Regions from separate parts of the Streptomyces ficellus genome, predicted to be linked through region 3. Evidence: riboswitches for the same ligand, from Rfam matches in the RefSeq annotation. Region 3 holds a riboswitch; each other region holds the start of a gene.
The links. Region 3 has a riboswitch for cobalamin ahead of metE (5-methyltetrahydropteroyltriglutamate--homocysteine S-methyltransferase). Riboswitches for the same ligand answer to the same signal wherever they lie in the genome.
Positions count from the first base shown of each region.

Region 1: linked by a shared signal. The riboswitch ahead of EIZ62_RS25645 (cobalamin biosynthesis protein) and the one ahead of metE (5-methyltetrahydropteroyltriglutamate--homocysteine S-methyltransferase) in region 3 are both predicted to bind cobalamin.
Region 2: linked by a shared signal. The riboswitch ahead of cobN (cobaltochelatase subunit CobN) and the one ahead of metE (5-methyltetrahydropteroyltriglutamate--homocysteine S-methyltransferase) in region 3 are both predicted to bind cobalamin.
Region 4: linked by a shared signal. The riboswitch ahead of EIZ62_RS02455 ((2Fe-2S)-binding protein) and the one ahead of metE (5-methyltetrahydropteroyltriglutamate--homocysteine S-methyltransferase) in region 3 are both predicted to bind cobalamin.

Region 1 is NZ_CP034279.1:5,733,192-5,738,265, reverse strand. Features, by position in the region: gene EIZ62_RS25660 (class II aldolase/adducin family protein) at 1-338, opposite strand, end outside; gene EIZ62_RS25655 (inorganic phosphate transporter) at 609-1,877, shown strand; gene EIZ62_RS25650 (hypothetical protein) at 1,890-2,111, shown strand; cobalamin riboswitch at 2,233-2,372, shown strand; gene EIZ62_RS25645 (cobalamin biosynthesis protein) at 2,458-3,408, shown strand; gene EIZ62_RS25640 (cobyric acid synthase) at 3,405-4,916, shown strand; gene EIZ62_RS25635 (putative cobaltochelatase) at 5,017-5,074, shown strand, end outside.
Region 2 is NZ_CP034279.1:3,489,039-3,494,112, forward strand. Features, by position in the region: gene cobN (cobaltochelatase subunit CobN) at 1-2,024, opposite strand, end outside; cobalamin riboswitch at 2,066-2,187, opposite strand; gene EIZ62_RS15460 (cobalamin biosynthesis protein CobG) at 2,213-3,397, shown strand; gene EIZ62_RS15465 (precorrin-8X methylmutase) at 3,394-4,041, shown strand; gene EIZ62_RS15470 (precorrin-2 C(20)-methyltransferase) at 4,038-5,074, shown strand, end outside.
Region 3 is NZ_CP034279.1:297,393-302,466, forward strand. Features, by position in the region: gene aceB (malate synthase A) at 1-1,035, shown strand, start outside; gene EIZ62_RS01370 (3-hydroxybutyryl-CoA dehydrogenase) at 1,032-1,913, shown strand; cobalamin riboswitch at 2,187-2,406, shown strand; gene metE (5-methyltetrahydropteroyltriglutamate--homocysteine S-methyltransferase) at 2,569-4,911, shown strand; gene EIZ62_RS01380 (glyoxalase superfamily protein) at 4,994-5,074, opposite strand, start outside.
Region 4 is NZ_CP034279.1:551,910-556,983, reverse strand. Features, by position in the region: gene EIZ62_RS02460 (methylmalonyl-CoA mutase subunit beta) at 1-1,353, opposite strand, end outside; cobalamin riboswitch at 1,477-1,662, shown strand; gene EIZ62_RS02455 ((2Fe-2S)-binding protein) at 1,818-2,525, shown strand; gene EIZ62_RS02450 (fasciclin domain-containing protein) at 2,679-3,266, shown strand; gene EIZ62_RS02445 (anti-sigma factor) at 3,327-4,076, opposite strand; gene sigK (ECF RNA polymerase sigma factor SigK) at 4,073-4,636, opposite strand; gene EIZ62_RS02435 (MFS transporter) at 4,796-5,074, shown strand, end outside.

The sequences.
Region 1 (5,074 bases), 5.4 Mb from region 3:
GGTGGGAGTTCGGTGACGAGGGTCGACGCGGCGGTGGCGTGGACGGCGTGGGTGTGCACGACGGCGCGGGCCGTGGTGCGGCGGTAGATCTCCAGGTGCATGGGGAGTTCGCTGGTGGGCGCGAGCCGGCCGCGGACCTGGGTGCCGTCGAGGTCGACGGCGACGGTGTCGGCGGGGGTGAGCCGGTCGTACGGCACGCCGCTGGGGGTGACGAGCACCAGGTCCCCCACCCGTGCGGAAACGTTTCCGGAGGTACCGACGACCAGCCCGTCCGTCACCGTCCTGCGGGCGGTGCCGACCAGTGCGTCCCATGCCCGCTCGATCGCGTCCTGTGTCATGCACCCGATCCTGTCAGGCACCGGGCGGGTCCGGCACGAGTGATCCATGTCTCGTCGGCGGGTCGGCGCCGGGCCACGGCGCGGCCGTGAGGAGACGGGGCGGGGTGCCGGAATCGCCCGGTTTTCCGGCCCCGACCTCACGCCCGGGGGCGTAAGCGGAATGACCGCACCCCGCTTGGGGTCACCATGGCGCCCGAGCCAGTTCACCTTCCGTTCACTCAGGTTGCTTACGTTCGCCGTGCCACTGACGTCGAACGATTGCCTGGGTAAATGGAACACATCACGCTGCTGCTCGCCATTGTGGTCGTGACAGCTCTCGTGTTCGATTTCACGAACGGTTTCCATGACACCGCCAACGCGATGGCGACCACCATCTCGACCGGCGCGATGAAGCCCAAGACGGCGGTGGCCATGTCCGCCGTGCTCAACCTGGTCGGCGCCTTCCTGTCCGTCGAGGTCGCCAAGACGATCTCCAGCGGACTCGTCACCGAGGACGGCATCACACCAGAAGTGATCTTCGCGGCGCTCGTCGGCGCGATCCTGTGGAACCTGCTGACGTGGCTGGTCGGCCTGCCGTCCAGCTCCTCCCACGCCCTGATGGGCGGCCTGGTCGGCGCCACCGTCGCCTCCGTCGGCATCGGCGGCGTCAACGGCGGCGTGGTCGTCACCAAGGTCCTGATCCCGGCCGTCGCGGCCCCGCTGGTCGCGGGCATCGCCGCGATGCTCGCCGCCCGCCTGACGTACAAGGCGGGCAAGCACGTCGACGAGAAGACCGGCCGCAAGGGTTACCGCGCCGGCCAGATCGCCTCGGCCGGTCTGGTCTCCCTCGCCCACGGCACCAACGACGCGCAGAAGACGATGGGCATCATCACCCTCGCCCTGGTCGCCGGAGGCGTCCTCGTGCCCGGCTCGAACCCGCCGGTCTGGGTGATCGTCTCCGCCGGTCTGGCCATCGCCCTCGGCACCTACCTCGGTGGCTGGCGCATCATCCGCACCATGGGCAAGGGCCTCACGGACCTCCAGCCGCAGCAGGGCTTCGCCGCCCAGACCAGCGCGGCGGCCGTCATCCTGGCCTCCTCCAACCTGGGCTTCTCGCTCTCCACCACGCACTCCTGCTCCGGCGCCGTGATGGGCGCGGGCCTCGGCCGCAAGGGCGGCGTGGTCCGCTGGTCGACGGCGACCCGGATGTTCGTCGCCTGGGGCCTGACCCTGCCGGCCGCCGGCCTGGTCGCCGCCGCCTCCGAGTACGTCACCAAGCAGGGTGACTGGGGCGTCGCCGCCGTCGCGGTCTTCCTGGTCGCCTCCTGCGCCGCGATCTGGTTCATCTCCCGCCGCCAGGTCGTCGACCACACCAACGTCAACGAGGTGGAGCAGGAGGAGCCCGCGGGCGTCGTGACCACCGCGATCGCGGCCGTCACCCCGCCGCCCCCGGCCGGTGCCGTCGCGGTCACCGCCGAGGAGCTCAAGGCCACCATCCCCGCCCCGGCGGGTGAGGCGAACTCGACGTCCCACGCCCCGGCTCCCGCCGCCACGGTGTAAGGAAAGAACAGCATGAAGATCGACTGGGCAGCTCTCGGCTCCGTCTTCGGGGTCAGCCTCCTGGCCACCGTCGCACTGGTGGGCCTGTTCACCCTCGGCATCGTCGGCCTCTCCAAGCAGGAGACCGCCTCCGCCGGCGGGGGCTCCGCCACCCTCGCCCGCACGGGTGCCTACGCCTGCTTCGCGCTCTGCGCGGCGGCCGTGGCGTACGGGATCTTCCTGATCGTCACCTGATCGGGTCTCCCCCGGCTCTCCCCCGGCGCCCCCGGAACGACATGTCGTTCCGGGGGCGCCGTCGTACGCCGGTGTGTGCCTCGGCACAACCTCCCGCCGCAGGTCAACAGCGAGTTGACGGGCGTTCGCGGGGCGTGGTGGACTGCCGGGGCCATTACGGCGGCAGGTGAGGAAGCCGGTGCGACTCCGGCGCGGTCCCGCCACTGTGAGTTCGCCCTGACGGGCGGATGAGTCAGGAACTCCCGTCGCCGGTCACGTCGAGCCAGGGCGCGGACCCTGAGTGAGGACATCACCATGCCCGGCTGCCTTCGCGCTGCCCCGGAAGCACCCAGCACATCGAGAACCCATGCGCGGTGACCGCGTCTTCGCGTACGGCGCCGCCGCCGGGCTGGCCGCCGATCTGCTGCTCGCCGACCCCCGCCGCGGGCACCCCGTCGCCGCGTTCGGGCGCGCCGCGGGCGCGGTGGAGGGCGTGTTGTGGCGCGACCACCGCGCGTGGGGCGCACTGCACTCCGTGGTGTGCGCCGGGGGCGCGGCCGGGGCGGCGGTGCTCGTCAGCCGGGCGGTACGCGACCGGGGCGCCGTTCCCGCCGCGCTCACCGCGGCCGCCGTGTGGGCCGTCGTCGGTGGTACGACGCTGGGGCGCGAGGCCCGCGCGATCGGGGGCGCACTGGCCGCCGGCGACCTGGAGGTGGCGCGCGAACGGCTGCCGCACCTGTGCGGGCGGGACCCGCAGTCCCTGGACGGCCCCGGCATCGCCCGCGCGGTCGTCGAGTCGGTCGCCGAGAACACCTCCGACGCCGTGGTCGGCGCCCTGGTGTGGGGCGCGGTCGGCGGCGTACCGGGCCTGGTGGCCTTCCGGGCGGTGAACACGCTCGACGCGATGGTGGGCCACAAGTCCCCGAGGTACCGCCGCTTCGGCTGGGCGTCGGCGCGCCTGGACGACGTGGCCGGCTGGCCGGGCGCCCGGCTGACGGCCGCCCTGGCCGCGGTCGCGGGCGGGAACCCGCGCGGCGCGGTCCGGGCCTGGCGGGCCGACGCGGACAAGCACCCGAGCCCGAACGCGGGCCCGGTGGAGGCGTCGTTCGCCGGCGCGCTGGGTGTACGGCTGGGCGGGACGCTGTCGTACGGCGGGCGCGTCGAGCACCGGCCGGTGCTCAACGCGGCGGGCCGGGCGGTGGAGGTGGCGGACATCGAGCGGGCGGTGCGGTTGTCGCGCCGGGTGAGCGCCCTGACCCTCGCGGTGTGCGCGGGCGGGCGGCTGGCGTTCGGGGCGATGAGGCGGAGGCGTACATGAAGCGGGGTGGGGGGCTGCTCGTCGCGGGCACCACGTCCGACGCGGGCAAGAGCGTCGTCACGGCCGGCATCTGCCGCTGGCTGGTGCGGCAGGGCGTGAAGGTCGCGCCGTTCAAGGGGCAGAACATGTCCCTGAACTCGTTCGTGACGCGCGAGGGCGCGGAGATCGGGCGGGCTCAGGCCATGCAGGCGCAGGCGGCGCGCGTGGAGCCGACCGCGCTGATGAACCCGGTGCTGCTCAAGCCGGGCAGCGACCGCTCCAGCCAGGTCGTGCTGATGGGCAAGCCGGTCGGCGAGCTGAGCGCCCGCGGCTACCACGGCGGCCGCCAGCAGGCGCTGCTCGGCACGGTCGTGGAGTGCCTGGAGGAGCTGCGGAGCACGTACGACGCCGTCATCTGCGAGGGCGCGGGCAGCCCGGCGGAGATCAACCTGCGGCGCACCGACATCGTCAACATGGGCATCGCGCGCGCCGCCCGCTTCCCGGTGGTCGTGGTGGGCGACATCGACCGGGGCGGCGTGTTCGCGCAGTTCTTCGGTACGACGGCGCTGCTGGCGCCGGAGGACCAGGAGCTGGTCGCGGGTTATCTGGTGAACAAGTTCCGGGGTGACGTGACGTTGCTGGAGCCGGGCCTGGACATGCTGCTGGACCTGACCGGCCGGCGGACCCTCGGTGTCCTGCCGTACGCGCACGGGCTCGGCATCGACGAGGAGGACGGGCTGCGGGTGTCGCTGCGCGGCGCGGTCCGCGAGTCGGTCGTCGCGCCGCCGGCCGGCGAGGACGTGCTGCGGGTCGCCGTCTGCGCCGTACCGCTGATGTCCAACTTCACGGACGTCGACGCGCTGGCCGCCGAACCGGGCGTGGTGGTCCGGTTCGTGGACCGGCCGGAGGAGCTGGCCGACGCGGACCTGGTGGTGGTGCCCGGGACGCGCGGGACGGTGAGGGCGCTGGCGTGGCTGCGCGAGCGGGGCCTCGCGGAGGCGATCGCGCGGCGGGCCGCCGAGGGGCGCCCGGTGCTCGGCATCTGCGGCGGCTTCCAGGCGCTGGGCGAGCACATCGACGACGAGGTGGAGTCCCGGGCCGGTGCGGTCGAGGGGCTCGGGCTGCTCCCGGTGCGGGTGCGGTTCGCGCCGGAGAAGACACTGGCGCGGCCGGTCGGCGAGGCTCTCGGCGAGCGGGTCGAGGGGTACGAGATCCACCACGGTGTCGCCGACGTGCGCGGCGGCGAGCCGTTCCTGGACGGGTGCCGCGTCGGGGCGGTGTGGGGCACGCACTGGCACGGCTCGCTGGAGAGCGACGGCTTCCGGCGGGCGTTCCTGGCGCAGGTGGCGCGGGCGGCGGGGAGACGGTTCGTGCCGGCGCCCGGGACGTCGTTCGGGGCGCTGCGCGAGGAGCAGCTGGACCGGCTGGGTGACCTGATCGAGGAGCACGCGGACACCGACGCGCTCTGGAAGCTCATCGAGCGGGGTGCCCCGGCCGGGCTGCCGTTCGTTCCGCCGGGGGCGCCATGACGACCCGGGCGGGTCGAACGGCGGCCCCCCGCATCGCGTACGTCCCGGCCGGCAACTCCTCCGCGTCCGGAGGGAAACCACTCGAGGGAGTGATCACAGCATGAGCACCCGATACCCGTTCACCGCCGTCGTCGGCATGGACGACCTGCGGCTGGCGC
Region 2 (5,074 bases), 3.2 Mb from region 3:
ATCTGGGCGTCCTTGACCTCGCAGAGCCAGCCGTCGACGTGGAGCAGGAAGTCGTCGAACCCGTCGTCGTCCGGGCGGTCCTCCATGCCCAGGTCGTGGTCGAGCTTGGCGGCCTGGATGAGGGTCCAGATCTGGGCGCGGATCGCGGGGAGCTTGGAGGGGTCCATGGAGGAGATCTGCGCGTACTCGTCGAGCAGCTGCTCCAGGCGCGTGATGTCGCCGTACGACTCGGCGCGCGCCATCGGCGGCACCAAGTGGTCGACGAGGGTGGCGTGGACGCGCCGCTTGGCCTGGGTGCCCTCGCCGGGGTCGTTGACGAGGAACGGGTAGACGAGCGGGATGTCGCCGAGGGCGGCGTCGGGGCCGCAGGCGGCGGACAGGCCGGCGTTCTTGCCGGGCAGCCACTCCAGGTTGCCGTGCTTGCCGAGGTGGACCATGGCGTCGGCGCCGAAGCCGCCGTCGGCCTCCGGCGTACCGATCCAGCGGTAGGCGGCCAGGTAGTGGTGCGAGGGCGGCAGGTCGGGGTCGTGGTAGATCGCGATCGGGTTCTCGCCGAAGCCGCGCGGCGGCTGGATGAGGATCAGCAGGTTCCCGCGGCGCAGGGCGGCGAGCACGATGTCGCCCTCGGGGTTGGCGGAGCGGTCGAGGAACATCTCGCCGGGCGGCGGGCCCCAGTGCTGCTCGACCTGGTCGCGCAGCTCCTGCGGGAGGGCGGCGTACCAGCGCTTGTAGTCGGCGGCGGGGATGCGGACCGGGTTCTTGGCGAGCTGCTCCTCGGTGAGCCAGTCCTGGTCGTGGCCGCCGGCCTCGATCAGCGCGTAGATCAGCTCGTCACCGTCGCCGGACGCGAGGCCCGGCACGTCCTCGTCGCCGAAGTCGTAGCCCTCGTCGCGCAGCCTGCGCAGCAGGGCGACGGCGGAGGCGGGGGTGTCGAGGCCGACGGCGTTGCCGATGCGGGAGTGCTTGGTGGGGTACGCGGAGAGGACCAGCGCCAGCTTCTTCCCGGCGTTCGGGATGTGGCGCAGGCGGGCGTGGCGTACGGCGATCCCGGCGACGCGGGCCGCGCGCTCGGGGTCGGCGACGTAGGCGGGCAGGCCGTCGGCGTCGATCTCCTTGAAGGAGAACGGGACGGTGATCAGGCGGCCGTCGAACTCGGGGACGGCGACCTGGCTGGCGGCGTCGAGCGGCGAGAGGCCCTCGTCATTCTCCTCCCACGCGGAGCGGGAGCCGGTCAGGCACAGCGCCTGGAGGACGGGGACGTCGAGGGCGGCGAGCGCGCCCGCGTCCCAGGCCTCCTCGTCGCCGCCCGCCTGGGCCTCGGCGGGCTTGGTGCCGCCGGCGGCGAGGACGGTGGTGACGACGGCGTCGGCGGTGCGCAGGGTGTCGAGGAGCTCCGGCTCGGGGGCGCGCAGGGACGCCACGTACAGCGGGAGGGCCTGGCCGCCGGCGTCCTCGACGGCGTCGCAGAGGGCGGAGACGAAGGCGGTGTTGCCGCTCATGTGGTGGGCGCGGTAGTAGAGCACCGCGATCGTGGGGCCGGTGGTGGCGCGCGGGGTGCGCTCCAGGGGGCCCCAGGTGGGGGCGGCGGCGGGCGGCTCGAAGCCGTGGCCGGTGAGCAGCACGGTGTCGGAGAGGAACCGGGCGAGGTGTTCGAGGTTGTCCGGGCCGCCGTGGGCGAGGTAGGCGTGCGCCTCGGCCGCGATGCCGATCGGGACGGTGGAGGTCTCCATCAGCTGCGCGTCGGGTGCCTGCTCGCCGGTGAGGACGACGAGCGGCTTCCCGGCGGCGCGCAGCGCGTCCAGGCCCTCCTCCCAGGCGCGGATGCCGCCGAGGAGGCGTACGACGACGAGGTCCGCGCCGTCGAGCAGGGCGGGCAGGTCGTCCACCGGCAGGCGGGAGGGGTTGGCGAAGCGGTACGCGACGGGGCCGCCGGCCGCGCGTGCGCTGAGCAGGTCCGTGTCGGAGTGCGACAGGAGGAGGATCGTCGTGGCGGGCGTCGCCTCGGGCGTGGTCGCGTGCGTCATGGCGTGCGCAGGCCTTCCTCGGGGTGTCCGCGCCCCGGGTGGTCGTGGGACGGCGGGAGTTCCTGACTCGTCCGCGCGGGACGGACTCACAGTGGCGGGACCGCGCCGGAATCTCACCGGGCTTCCTCCCTAGGGCCCTGGGACCCTGTGCCGTCTGCATAGTAGAGGCTGCGCGTATGCTCGCCGCCATGCCGCCCAGCTCGTCAAACCCCGCGGACCGGGGTGAAGCTCACATACAGGACCGGGTCCGGGACCGTGGTGACGCCTGCCCGGGTGCGCTGCGGCTGCACCGGGCGGACGACGGCTCCCTGGCCCGACTCCGGCTGCCCACCGGCGTCCTGACGCCCCATCAGCTCTATGTGCTGGCGGACGCGGCCGACCGGCTGGGCGACGGTCACCTCTCCCTCACCTCCCGGGGCAACGTCGAACTGCGGGGCCTCGGCGAGGGTTGCGGGCAGGACCTCGCCGGGCTGCTGCGGGACGCCGGGCTGCTGCCCGCCTCCGAACGGCACGAGCGGGTACGGAACATGGTCGTCTCGCCGCTCGCCGGCCCCGCCGTGATGGACCGGGCCCGGCGGCTGGACGAGCTGCTGTGCGGCGAGGACTGGACCACGGAACTCTCGGGCCGCTTCCTGTTCGCCGTCGACGACGGCCGGGGCGACGTGGCGGCCCTCGCCGCCGATGTGACGTTGCTCGCAGAGAGGGACGGCGGAAGTGCCCTGCTCCACGTCGCCGGCCGGACCTGGCGGGTGCCCGCCCCCGACGCGCCCCGCGCCGCGCTCGCGGCGGCGGAGGCGTTCCTCGCGGCCGCGCGGGAGGCGGGCACCGGTGCGTGGCGGGTGCGGGAGCTGCCCGCGGGGCAGGACCTGGACGTGACGGGACACCTGCGGCGGGCGGCCGTCCCGGCGGAGCCCGTACCGGACTACGTGTGCGCGACGAGCGGGCCACCCGCGCCCGGACTGGCCGGCGACCACACGGTGTCCGTGCTGGCCCGCCTGGGCCGGGTGACGTCGGCGCAGCTGCGGGCGCTGCTGCCCGCCCGGGAGGTGCGGGTCACCCCCTGGCGCGGGTTCGTCCTGCCGGGCCTCGCCGGCCGGGCGGCGGCCCAGGAGCGGCTGCGGGCCCTCGACGGGGCCGGGTTCCTCACCCGTACCGACTCGCCGTGGATCGGCGTCACCGCCTGCACCGGGCGCCCCGGCTGCGCCAAGTCCCTGTCCGACGTACGGGCGGACGCCCGGCCCCGCGAGGGCGCGCTGCCCGTCCACTGGTCGGGGTGCGCCCGCCGCTGCGGCCACCCGCAGGGGGCGTGGACCGACATGGTGGCGACCGGCGAAGGCGCGTACCAGATGACCGTACAAGGACCGACGAGATGAGCGAGAGCAGAGTGTTCGACTACGAGAAGGACGGCGCGGAGATCTACCGCCAGTCCTTTGCCACGATCCGCGCGGAGGCGGACCTCGCGGACCTGCCGGCCGACGTCGGCCAGGTCGCCGTGCGCATGATCCACGCCTGCGGCATGGTCGACCTCGTCCGCGACCTGGCGTACACGCCGGACGTCGTGGCCCGCGCCCGCGAGGCGCTGCGCGCCGGCGCGCCGGTCCTGTGCGACGCGCGGATGGTCGCCAGCGGCATCACCCGCAAGCGGCTGCCCGCGGACAACGACGTGGTGTGCACGCTGTCCGACCCGTCCGTCCCGGACCTCGCCGCCGAACTGGGCACCACGCGCAGCGCGGCCGCGCTGGAGCTGTGGCGCGACCGGCTCGACGGCGCGGTCGTCGCGGTGGGCAACGCGCCCACGGCCCTCTTCCGGCTGCTGGAGATGATCGAGGCGGGCGCGCCGCGCCCCGCGGCGGTGATCGGCATACCGGTCGGGTTCATCGGGGCGGCCGAGTCCAAGGACGCGCTGGCGGCGTTCCCGGGCCTGGAGCACCTGGTGGTGCGCGGCCGGCGGGGCGGCAGCGCCATGGCGGCGGCGGCGGTCAACGCGATCGCGCACGAGGCGGAGATCCAGGCATGAGCGGCAAGCTGTACGGCGTGGGGCTCGGCCCCGGCGACCCGGAGCTGATGACCCTCGCGGCGGTCAGGGCCATCGCGTCGGCCGACGTGATCGCGTACCACTGCGCCCGCCACGGCCGGTCCATCGCGCGCTCCATCGCGGCGGAGCACATCCGCGAGGACCACCTCGAAGAGCGGCTGATGTACCCGCTGACGGTGGAGACCACCGACCACCCGGGCGGCTACCGGGGCGCGCTGGACGACTTCTACGAGGAGGCGTCGGCGCGGCTCGCGGCCCACCTGGACGCGGGCCGCACGGTCGCCGTCCTCGCCGAGGGCGACCCGCTGTTCTACGGCTCCTACCAGCACATGCACAAGCGGCTGGCGCACCGGTACGACACGCAGGTCATCCCGGGAGTCACCTCGGTGAGCGCGTCGGCGGCCCGCCTGGGCAAGCCGCTGTGCGAGGCCGAGGAGGTCCTGACGGTCATCCCCGGCACGCTGCCCGAGGAGGAGCTGACGGCCCGTCTGGCGGCGACGGACTCGGCGGTCGTGATGAAGCTGGGCCGTACGTTCCCGGCGGTGCGGCGCGCCCTGGAGCGGGCCGGGCGGCTGGACGACGCGCACTACGTGGAGCGGGCCACGATGGCTGGCGAACGCACGGGCGCCCTCGCGGACGTCGACCCGGAGTCGGTCCCCTACTTCTCCGTGGCGGTGCTCCCGTCGCGCGTCGACTCCGGCCCGGCCGCGCCCGCGCGGGGCGAGGTCCTGGTCGTCGGCACCGGCCCGGCGGGCCCCCTGTGGCTGACGCCCGAGACGCGCGGCGCGCTCGCCTCGGCGACCGACCTGGTCGGCTACACCACCTACCTGGACCGCGTGCCGGTGCGCCCCGGGCAGGAGCGGCACGGCTCGGACAACAAGGTCGAGTCGGAGCGCGCCGAGTTCGCCCTGGACCTCGCCCGGCGGGGACGCCGCGTCGCGGTGGTGTCGGGCGGCGACCCCGGGGTGTTCGCCATGGCCACGGCGGTCCTGGAGGCCGCCTCCCAGGACCCGTA
Region 3 (5,074 bases):
GACTTCGGCCTGTACTTCTTCCACTGCGCCCGGCGCCAGCTGGACGCCGGGCACGGACCGTACTTCTACCTGCCCAAGCTGGAGAACCGCTACGAGGCCCGGCTGTGGAACGACGTCTTCGTCCTCGCCCAGGAGCTCCTCGGCATCCCGCGCGGCACCGTCCGCGCCACCGTGCTCATCGAGACGATCACCGCCGCCTTCGAGATGGAGGAGATCCTCTACGAGCTGCGCGAGCACAGCTCCGGTCTCAACGCGGGCCGCTGGGACTACCTGTTCAGCATGATCAAGACGTTCGGGCACCGGACCGACTTCCTGCTGCCCGACCGTGCCAGGGTCACCATGACGGCCCCCTTCATGCGCGCGTACACCGAACTGCTCGTCCGCACCTGCCACAAGCGCGGCGCCCACGCCATCGGCGGCATGGCCGCCCAGGTGCCCGGTAAGGACCCGGCCGCCCACGAGGCCGCCCTGGCCACGGTCCGGCTCGACAAGGAACGCGAGGCGGAGGACGGCTTCGACGGCTCCTGGGTCGCCCACCCCCGGCTCGTCCCGGTGTGCCGGGCGGTGTTCGACGGCGTCCTGGGAGAACGGCCGCACCAGCTGGACCGTACCCGTGACGACGTCGAGGTCACCGCGGCCGACCTGCTGTCCGTGCGCCGCGTCAGCGGCCCGCCCACCCCGGAGGGCGTGCGCACCAACATCGCGGTCGCCCTGCGCTACTTCGACGCCTGGCTGCGCGGGCGGGGGGCGGTCGCCCTCAACGGGCTGATGGAGGACGCGGCCACCGCCGAGATCGCCCGTGTGCAGGTCTGGCAGTGGCTGCGCCACCGGGTCGTCGACCGCGAGACGGTGCTGGCCGTACTGGACGACGAGGTCGCCGCTCTGGGGGCCGAGTACCCGTGGGCGGCGGTCGACGAGGTCCGGGCGCTCTTCGAGCACACGGCGCTGAACAGCGCGCTGCCGCTCTTCTTCACGCCGGACGCCTACTCGCGCCACCTCGTCCGCCGCGCGGACCGCGGGGAGGGCCGGTCATGAGCGGGCCCGAGCGCGTGGCGGTGCGGCGTGTCGGCGTGGTCGGCGGAGGGCAGATGGGCGCCGGGATCGCGGAGGTCTGCGCGCGGGCCGGGCTGGACACCGTGCTCTGCGAGGTGGACGCGGTCGCCGCGCGCGCCGCCCGGGAAAGGGTGTCGGCGTCCCTGGACCGTGCGGTGCGCCGCGGGAAGCTGGAGCGCCGCGCGGCGGGCGACGCGCTCGCCCGCCTGGTCGTCACCGGAAGCCTGGAGGACCTGGCCGACCGGCAGTTGGTCGTCGAGGCGGTCGTGGAGCACGCGGACGCCAAGACCGAGGTCTTCACCGCGCTCGACAAGATCGTCGAGGATCCGGCGGCGGTACTGGCCACCAACACCTCGTCCCTCCCGGTCATGCGCCTCGGCATGGCGACCGGCCGCGCGGACCGGGTGGTGGGGCTGCACTTCTTCAACCCGGTGCCCGTGCTGCCACTGGTGGAGGTCGTGACGTCCCTGCACACCTCGGCCGCGACCGTCGCGCTGGTGGAGGGGTTCGTCACCGGCGTTCTCGGCAAGACGGTGATCCGTTCCCAGGACCGGGCCGGCTTCGTGGTCAACGCCCTGCTCGTCCCGTACCTCTTGTCGGCCATCCGCATGACGGAGTCCGGGTTCGCCTCGCCCGCCGACGTGGACGCCGGCATGGAGCTCGGCTGCGCCCACCCCATGGGTCCGCTCAGGCTCGCGGACCTGATCGGGCTGGACACCGTGGCCTCGATCGCCGAGTCCCTGTACGACGAGTTCAAGGAGCCGCTGTACGCCCCGCCGCCGCTGCTCCAGCGGATGGTGGAGGCGGGTCTCCTCGGCCGCAAGTCGGGCCGGGGGTTCCACCCGTACGACGGGGGATGAGCCCGGCGCCGGTTGAGGGGCCGGCGTCAGGTGTCGGGGCGGGAAGCGCGGGGATGACGCTTCCCGCCCGGACGCGTTACCGCTGGGACACGTCCCCGACCGGACGCGTTCCCGCACTCGTACCCGCCGGGCTGTGGGCCCGCACTCGTACGCCCTCCGGGCCGTGGGCCCGCACTCGTACGCCGCCGGGCCGTGGGCCCGTGTGTCCCACCTCACGTCGTCCCCGCCGTCCGAATGCCGGAGGTACCGCTCCGTCGTGCGGCACCGCCGCGTAGGCTGACCGGCACAGCTGGTTCGCCCCCGCCCGCCAGGCGGGAGGCGTCGCAAGAGGGAACCCGGTGGGAATCCGGGACTGCCCCGCAGCGGTGAGCGGGAACGACCGCCGTCATACGCACTGGGTCCGCAGGGGCCTGGGAAGCGACGGCCAGTAGGAGACCTCCTCGGGGAGGAAGTGCCCGCGAGTCCGAAGACCTGCCCGCTGTCCGTACGCGAACCGTCGCGTGCGGCATCCCGGTGACCTCGAGGGCGGGTCGGCGTACACATCGGGCGGACGGCCGCGCACACCGCGCGAGGCCGCACCGTCCGGTCCGTCACCCCTTCGCGCTCTCGTCCCGTCCCCGGGATCTCAGGGATTCATCTCGCGAAGGAGATCTCCGTGACCACGAAGACCGCAGCCGCGGCAGCACGGGCCACCGTGTACGGCTATCCGCGCCAGGGGCCGAACCGGGAGCTGAAGAAGGCGATCGAGGGGTACTGGAAGGGCCGCGTCACCGCCGACGCCCTCCGTGCCACGGCCGCCGGACTGCGCCGGGCGAACTGGAACGAGCTGGCCGGCGCCGGTGTCCACGAAGTGCCCACCGGCGACTTCTCGATGTACGACCACGTCCTCGACACCACCGTCATGGTCGGAGCGATCCCCGCACGCCACCGGGCCGCCTTCGAGGCCGCTGCCGGCACCGGTACCCGCGCCGGCGCCCTGGACGGCTACTTCGCCATGGCGCGCGGCACCCAGGACGTGGCGCCGCTGGAAATGACCAAGTGGTTCGACACCAACTACCACTACCTGGTGCCGGAGCTGGGCCCGGACACCGAGTTCACGGCGGACTCCACCAAGCAGGTCGCGGAGCTGAAGGAGGCGCTGGAGCTGGGTCTCGCCGCCCGGCCCGTCCTCCTCGGGCCCGTCACCTACCTGCTGCTCGCCAAGCCCGCGCCCGGCGTGGCGCCGGGCTTCGACCCGCTCACCCTGCTGGACCGGCTGCTCCCGGTGTACGCCGAGGTCCTCGCCGACCTGCGGGCGGCCGGCGCCGCATGGGTGCAGCTCGACGAGCCCGCGCTCGTCCAGGACCGCACCGCGGCCGAGCTGAACGCCGCCGAGCGCGCCTACCGGGACCTCGGTGGACTCACGGACCGGCCGAAGCTGCTCGTCGCCTCCTACTTCGACCGGCTGGGCGAGGCACTGCCGGTGCTGGCCAAGGCTCCGGTCGACGGTCTCGCGCTCGACTTCACCGGCGCCGCGGCCGCCAACCTGGACGCGCTCGCGGCCGTCGGCGGCCTCCCCGGCAAGCGCCTGGTGGCCGGTGTGGTCGACGGACGCAACGTCTGGATCAACGACTACGAGAAGTCCCTGTCCACCCTCGGCACCCTGTTGGGGCTCGCCGGCCGTGTGGACGTGGCCGCCTCCTGCTCCCTGCTGCACGTGCCCATCGACGCCGCCCTCGAGCGGGACATCGACCCGCAGATCCACCGCTGGCTCGCCTTCGCCCGGCAGAAGACGGCCGAACTCGTCACCCTCGCCAAGGGTCTGGCCCGGGGCACGGACGCGATCTCCGCCGAACTGGCCGCGAACCGGGCCGACCTGGCGTCCCGCGCCCGCTCCCCCCTCACCCGTGACGCGGCTGTCCGGGCCCGTACCGGAGCCGTCACCGACGCCGCAGCCCGCCGCTCGCAGCCGTACGCCGAGCGGGCCGCCGCCCAGCGCGCGCACCTCGGACTGCCGCTGCTGCCCACCACGACCATCGGTTCGTTCCCGCAGACCGGCGAGGTGCGCACCGCGCGGGCGGACCTGCGCGCCGGGCGGATCGACGCCACCGGTTACGAGCAGCGCATCGAGGCCGAGATCCAGGAGGTGATCTCCTTCCAGGAGAAGGCCGGTCTGGACGTCCTCGTGCACGGCGAGGCCGAACGCAACGACATGGTGCAGTACTTCGCCGAGCGGCTCACCGGCTACCTCGCCACACAGGCCGGCTGGGTCCAGTCGTACGGCACCCGCTACGTCCGGCCGCCGGTCCTCGCCGGTGACATCTCGCGCCCCGAGCCGATGACGGTCCGCTGGACGCGGTACGCCCAGTCCCTCACCGACCGGCCGGTCAAGGGGATGCTCACCGGGCCGGTCACCATGCTCGCCTGGTCCTTCGTCCGCGACGACCAGCCGCTCGGCGAGACCGCCCGGCAGGTCGCCCTCGCCCTGCGCGACGAGGTGAGCGACCTGGAGGCGGCGGGCACCTCGGTGATCCAGGTGGACGAGCCGGCGCTGCGCGAGACGCTGCCGCTGCGGAAGGCGGACCACGCGGAGTACCTCGCCTGGGCGACCGAGTCGTTCCGGCTGACCACCGGCGGGGTGCGTCCGGACACGCAGATCCACACGCACATGTGCTACGCGGAGTTCGGTGATGTCGTCCAGGCCATCGACGACCTCGACGCCGACGTCATCAGCCTGGAGGCCGCCCGCTCGCACATGCAGGTCGCGCGTGAGCTCGCCGCCCACGGCTACCCGCGCGAGGCGGGCCCGGGTGTCTACGACATCCACTCGCCGCGCGTTCCGGGTGCGGACGAGGCGGCCGCGCTGCTGCGCGCCGGCCTGGAGGCCATCCCGGCCGAACGGCTCTGGGTCAACCCGGACTGCGGTCTGAAGACCCGGGGCTGGCCCGAGACCCGGGCGTCGCTTGAGAATTTGGTGGCCGCCGCCCGTACGGTCCGTGCGGAGCTGTCCTCCTCCTGACCCGCTGGGACGGCCGGGACACCCGCGCGGGTGCGGGTCTCCCGGCCGTCGCGCGGAGGCACCGCGGCAGGCCGGGCCGTGCTCACTCGGTGGGCGTGCCCACGCGCAGGCGGTTGCCGTCGGGATCGCGCAGTTCGACCTCCCGCGCCCAGGGGGCGGTGGT
Region 4 (5,074 bases), 250 kb from region 3:
CCGCTCCGCCAGGTGCGGGAACTCGCTGACGCCGGTGATGGGTTCGCGCCGCTTGGCCAGCTTCGCGCCGCGCGCCGCCCAGGTGTCCGCCAGCTCCTGGCCGAGCCGGCCCGAGCGCAGGGCCGTGGCCTGGCCGCCGTTCCGCTCGATCCACTGGAAGAACTCCCAGCCCGCGTGCGCCAGTTCGTCGGTCAGGCGCTCCACGTACCAGGACCCGCCGGCCGGGTCGATGACCCGGGACAGGTGCGATTCCTCTATGAGGATCGTCGAGGTGTTGCGGGCGATGCGCCGGGCGAAGGCGTCCGGCAGCCCCAGGGCGTGGTCGAAGGGGAGGACCGTGACGGCGTCGGCGCCGCCGACACCCGCGCCCAGGGTCGCGATGGTCGTCCGCAGCATGTTCACCCACGGGTCGCGGCGCGACATCATCACGGGCGAGGTCACCGCGTGCTGGACCTGCGCACCGGCGCCGACCGCTCCGCACACCTCTGCCACGCGCGCCCACAGGCGGCGCGCGGCGCGCAACTTCGCGATCGTCAGGAACTGGTCGGCGGTGGCCGCGTACCGGAACTCCAGCTGGGCGCACGCCCGCTCCACCGGCAGCCCCGCCCCGGTCAGTTCGCGCAGGTAGGCGACGCCGGTGGCGAGCGAGGCGCCCAGCTCCTGCGCGGCCGAACCGCCGGCCTCGTGGTACGGCAGCGCGTCCACCGTCAGGGCCCGCAGGCCCGGGTAGCCCTCGGCGCACCGGTGCGCCAGGTCCGTGGTGGGCGTGATGTCGCAGGGCCGGCCCGTGCGGGCCTCGTACCCCAGCGGGTCGGCGCCGAGGCCGCCGCGCGCCGCGCCGCGGTCGACGCCCCGCCGCTCGTACAGCCGCAGCAGCGCGTCCGCGGCGTCCTGGACGTCGCGTCCGGCGTCGAGGACGACGGGCGCCAGGTCGAGGTGGACGCCGTCGAGGACACGCTCGATCGACGACACCGGCAGGCCGCCCTCACCGACGACGAGCCAGAGCGACGTGACGCCGTTCTCCAGGTCGCCGAGCACGGCGTCGCCCGCCGCCACGGTGTACCGCTGGCGCAGGTCCCAGCCGCCCGCGGTGTTCCCGGTCGCCCGGCCACCCCGTACGAACGGGGCGAAACCGGGGAAACCGGGCTCGGGGGCGGTGTCGTGCGCCGTATAGAGGGGGCGCGTGCGCAGCCCGTCCTCCAGCGCGGTGGACAATGCGTCTTCGGCTGCTGTGCCTTCGGCTTCCTTGCCCGACTTGCGCAGCACGCCCTCAACCAGGCGCTGCCATTGCTCGTGGGTCGCGGCAGGGAAATCGGCGGCCAGCGAGAGCCCGTCATCAGGCAGGACCGTCATGCTCGGATGCTAGGGCACATGCCCAAAGGAGCAGCAGAGGGCACGGCTGTGACCTTGCCCTCTTCGCCAGCCCTTGATCATCGCGGGCGCCTCGTACTACGGAGACGCGCTGGCGCGCCGGGTCACGGTCTGGGATGCTGCGGTCCGACCAGCGACGGCGGAACGAGGAAGCCGGTGAGATTCCGGCACGGTACCGCCACTGTGCAGGGGGAGCGAACCCGCCATGGCCACGGCCCCGTAGAGGGGCGGGAAGGCCGGGGGAGCGTCGATCCCGAGTCAGGAGACTCACGCCGTCGCACCTCGATGGACCGGGGCGGACTTCCCCGAGAGAGGACGGTGGCACCCGTGTGCCCTCGTACGCGTGACGGCCTGCCGGCGTCCGCGGGCGGCGACGGACCACGGCCCGTCGGCGACGGCGTCGTGCGCCCCGCTGCCTTCCACGCACTGACCCGGGCGGTACGCACATGGTGACCACCGACGTCTTCGCCCGCGTGTCCGCCATCGGCCCCTACTTCGCGGTGTCCCACGGCCCCCGGCCGGACGCCTCCCGCTACCGGCCGCTCTCCGAGCTGTACGGGGACCACGAGGTGCTGGACCGGTACGTCGAGGCCGTGGCGCGGCGGCTCGGCACCGGCCAGCGGCGGGTGGCCGCCTCCACCCTGCACATCGGGACCGCCGCCCGCCTGTGGTCGATCGGCCTGGCGACGGCCTCCCTCACCGGGCGCGTACCCGACCTCGCGCCCGGCCGGCTGTGGTGGCGGACGCCCGAATCGGGCCCCATCGACCTCTGGCTCCCCGAAGCCACCACCACGGCCGCCGCCCCGGACGGCCTGGCCGACGGCCTGCACGAGGCCGTGGTCGTCCGCAACCTGCTGCCGCTGGCCGACGCCGTACGCCGGCACTACGGCGTCTCCCCGCACGCCCTGCGCGGCAACGCCGCCTCCGCCCTCATCGGCGCCGTCCGGGTGCTGCTCGCCCACGCCCCCGGCGCCCCGCACCCACCGGTCCCGCTCGCCACCGCCCTGCTGGAGCGCGAGCCGCTGGCCGGCGCGGGCGCGTTCACCGCCCAGCCCCTCACGTACCGCCGCCGCAGCTGCTGCCTCTACTACCGCGTCCGCGGGGCCGGTTACTGCGGAGACTGCGTCCTCACCTCCAAGGGGCCCCGAGCCTGACCGGCCCGCCATCGCCGTGCGGAACGGGGACCAATCCATTCCGGTCCCGGCTCCGAAGTACAGGTGTGAAGCGATGGAACCCCGTCCCCGCGACGGGCGGCCACCGGCCCGGGCGGTCACCCGCGCAGGACCTCTCACACCAAGGATGAAGCGATGAAGACGATCCCGATCCGCCGTACCGCCGGAGCCGTGGCCGTCGCCGCCGTCCTGCCCCTGGGGCTGGCCGGCTGGTCCGCCACCAGCGCGGTGGGCGACACGAGGGCGGATGACCCGTTCGGCCCGGCCTGCGCGTCCGTGCCCGCGGAGGGCCCCGGCAGCCTGGCGGAGATGGCGAAGCAGCCGGTCGCCACCGCCGCCTCGAACACCCCGGCGCTGTCCACCCTGGTCACCGCCGTCCAGAAGGCCGGACTGGCCGGCACGCTGAACGACGCCCGCGACATCACCGTGTTCGCCCCGACGAACGAGGCGTTCGAGAAGATCCCGAAGGCACAGCTCGACAAGGTCCTCAACGACAAGGCCGCGCTGACGAAGATCCTCACCTACCACGTCGTCGGCCAGAAGCTCACCCCGCAGCAGATGGAGAACGGCACCTTCCCGACCCTGGAGAAGAGCACCCTCACGACCTCCGGCTCGGGCGAGTCCTACAAGGTCAACGGCACGGCGAACGTGGTGTGCGGCAACATCGCCACCGCCAACGCCACCGTCTACGTCATCGACACCGTGCTCATGCCGAAGGCCTGACGCGCGCCGGCGCACCGGAACCGGGCGTCCAGCCCCTGGGCGCCCCCTTCCCGGCGCCCGTCACGCGGGCAGCGTCATCTCCATCAGGGGCGCGGTCGTGGGCCGCGGGGAACCACCGGAGGGCTCGACCGTCACACCGACCCCGGTGGCGCCGTCCACGTCCCCCTCCATCAGCGACGCGCCGTCCCGCCCCACCAGGCCGGCCGGGCGCATGGCGCCGTCCTCGTCGAACCACAGCTGGTACGTCCGGTCACCCGGCAGCTCCGGCAGACCGGACGCCACGAAGACCGCGCTGTTCTCGGAACGGGCCACGACCACCGTCGCCCTCGTGCCGCCCTCGACGGTTCCCGTGACCGTACGGGCGTCCGGCGCCGCCAGGACGGCGACCAGCCGGTCCGTCTCCGCCCTGGCCTGCCGCGCCTGCTCCTGGGCGTTCCGCGCCTCCTGCCACTGCCACGCCGCCACCCCGCCGAAGCCCGCCAGCACCACCAGGCACGCCGCGAGGACCAGCCCGCCGACGGCGCGCCTGCTGCCCGAGACGAGCCGGGCGGCGGCACCGGGTGGCGGCCCGCCGGGCGACGGGGACTGCCGTACGCCCTCGATGCCCGCCAGTACCGCCTCCTTCATCCCGGCGGGCGGGGCGGACGCGACGGCCGACCCCAGCAGCGCCGCGGTGGCCGTCAGCTCGCGCACCTCCCGCGCGCACGCCGGGCATCCCTCCAGATGACGTGCGAAGGCCGCCCGCTCGTCGTCGGGGAGCGCGTCCAGCGCGTACGCACCGGTCGCGAGGTGCGGATGCTCGTCGCTCATGCCCTCACCCCCATGCAGTCCCGGAGGCGGAGCAGACCGTCCCTCAGCCGGGTCTTGACCGTGCCCAGCGGTGCCGACAGCGACGCGGCGAGCTCACGGTGGGTGTAGCCCGCGTAGTAGGCGAGGGCGACGGCCTGCCGCTGGACCTCGGTCAGCGACTGAAGGCACCGGCGCACCTCCTCGCTCTCCAGCCGCGCCGCCACCTCCTCGCCGACCTCGTCGTACGCCGGCATCAGGGCCCGCCGCGCGTCGCGCCGCTCACGCTCCGCGGCCGCCCGTTCGGCGCGCACCCGGTCCACCGCGCGGCGGTGAGCCATCGTCATCACCCACGTCATGACGCTTCCCCGTTCGGGCGAGAAGCGCGCCGCGGTACGCCACACCTCCACCATGACGTCCTGCGCCACCTCCTCGGACTGCGCCGCGTCCCTGACCACCCTCAGCACCAGACCGAAGACCGGCGCGGCGACGGCGTCGTAGAGCGTGGCGAACGCCTCCTTGTCGCCGGACGCGACCCGGGACACGACCTGGGGCAGGCCGGCGACGACTTCCTGGCTGCCCATGCGCAACCCCTCCCTCGTGCGGCCCGGTCACCCTTCGATGCTGCCTCTTCACCGCGCCGAGGTCCACCGCGACCCGGTCCCGCTCGACCCGGCCCGGTCCGGCCCGGCCCGCCTCGGCTCGGCGTGCGGGGTGCCGGGGACCGGGTGACCATGTGGACCATGAGTGATCACCAGGGTGCGCGCGGGCCGGCGGAGGAGCGTTCCGCCGTCGGGGTGAAGGCGCCCAGCCAGTCACTGGCGCTGGCGGCGACCCTGTTCGCCGTGTCGATGACGTTCATCGACCAGACGATCGTGAGCATCGCCGCGCCCAACATCATCGACGAGCTGGGTCTGTCGTCGTCCGGCATGCAGTGGGTGGTCAACGCCTATCTGCTGTCCCTCGCCGCGTTCTTCGCCCTCGGCGGCCGCATCGCCGACCTGTTCGGGCACCGGCTGATC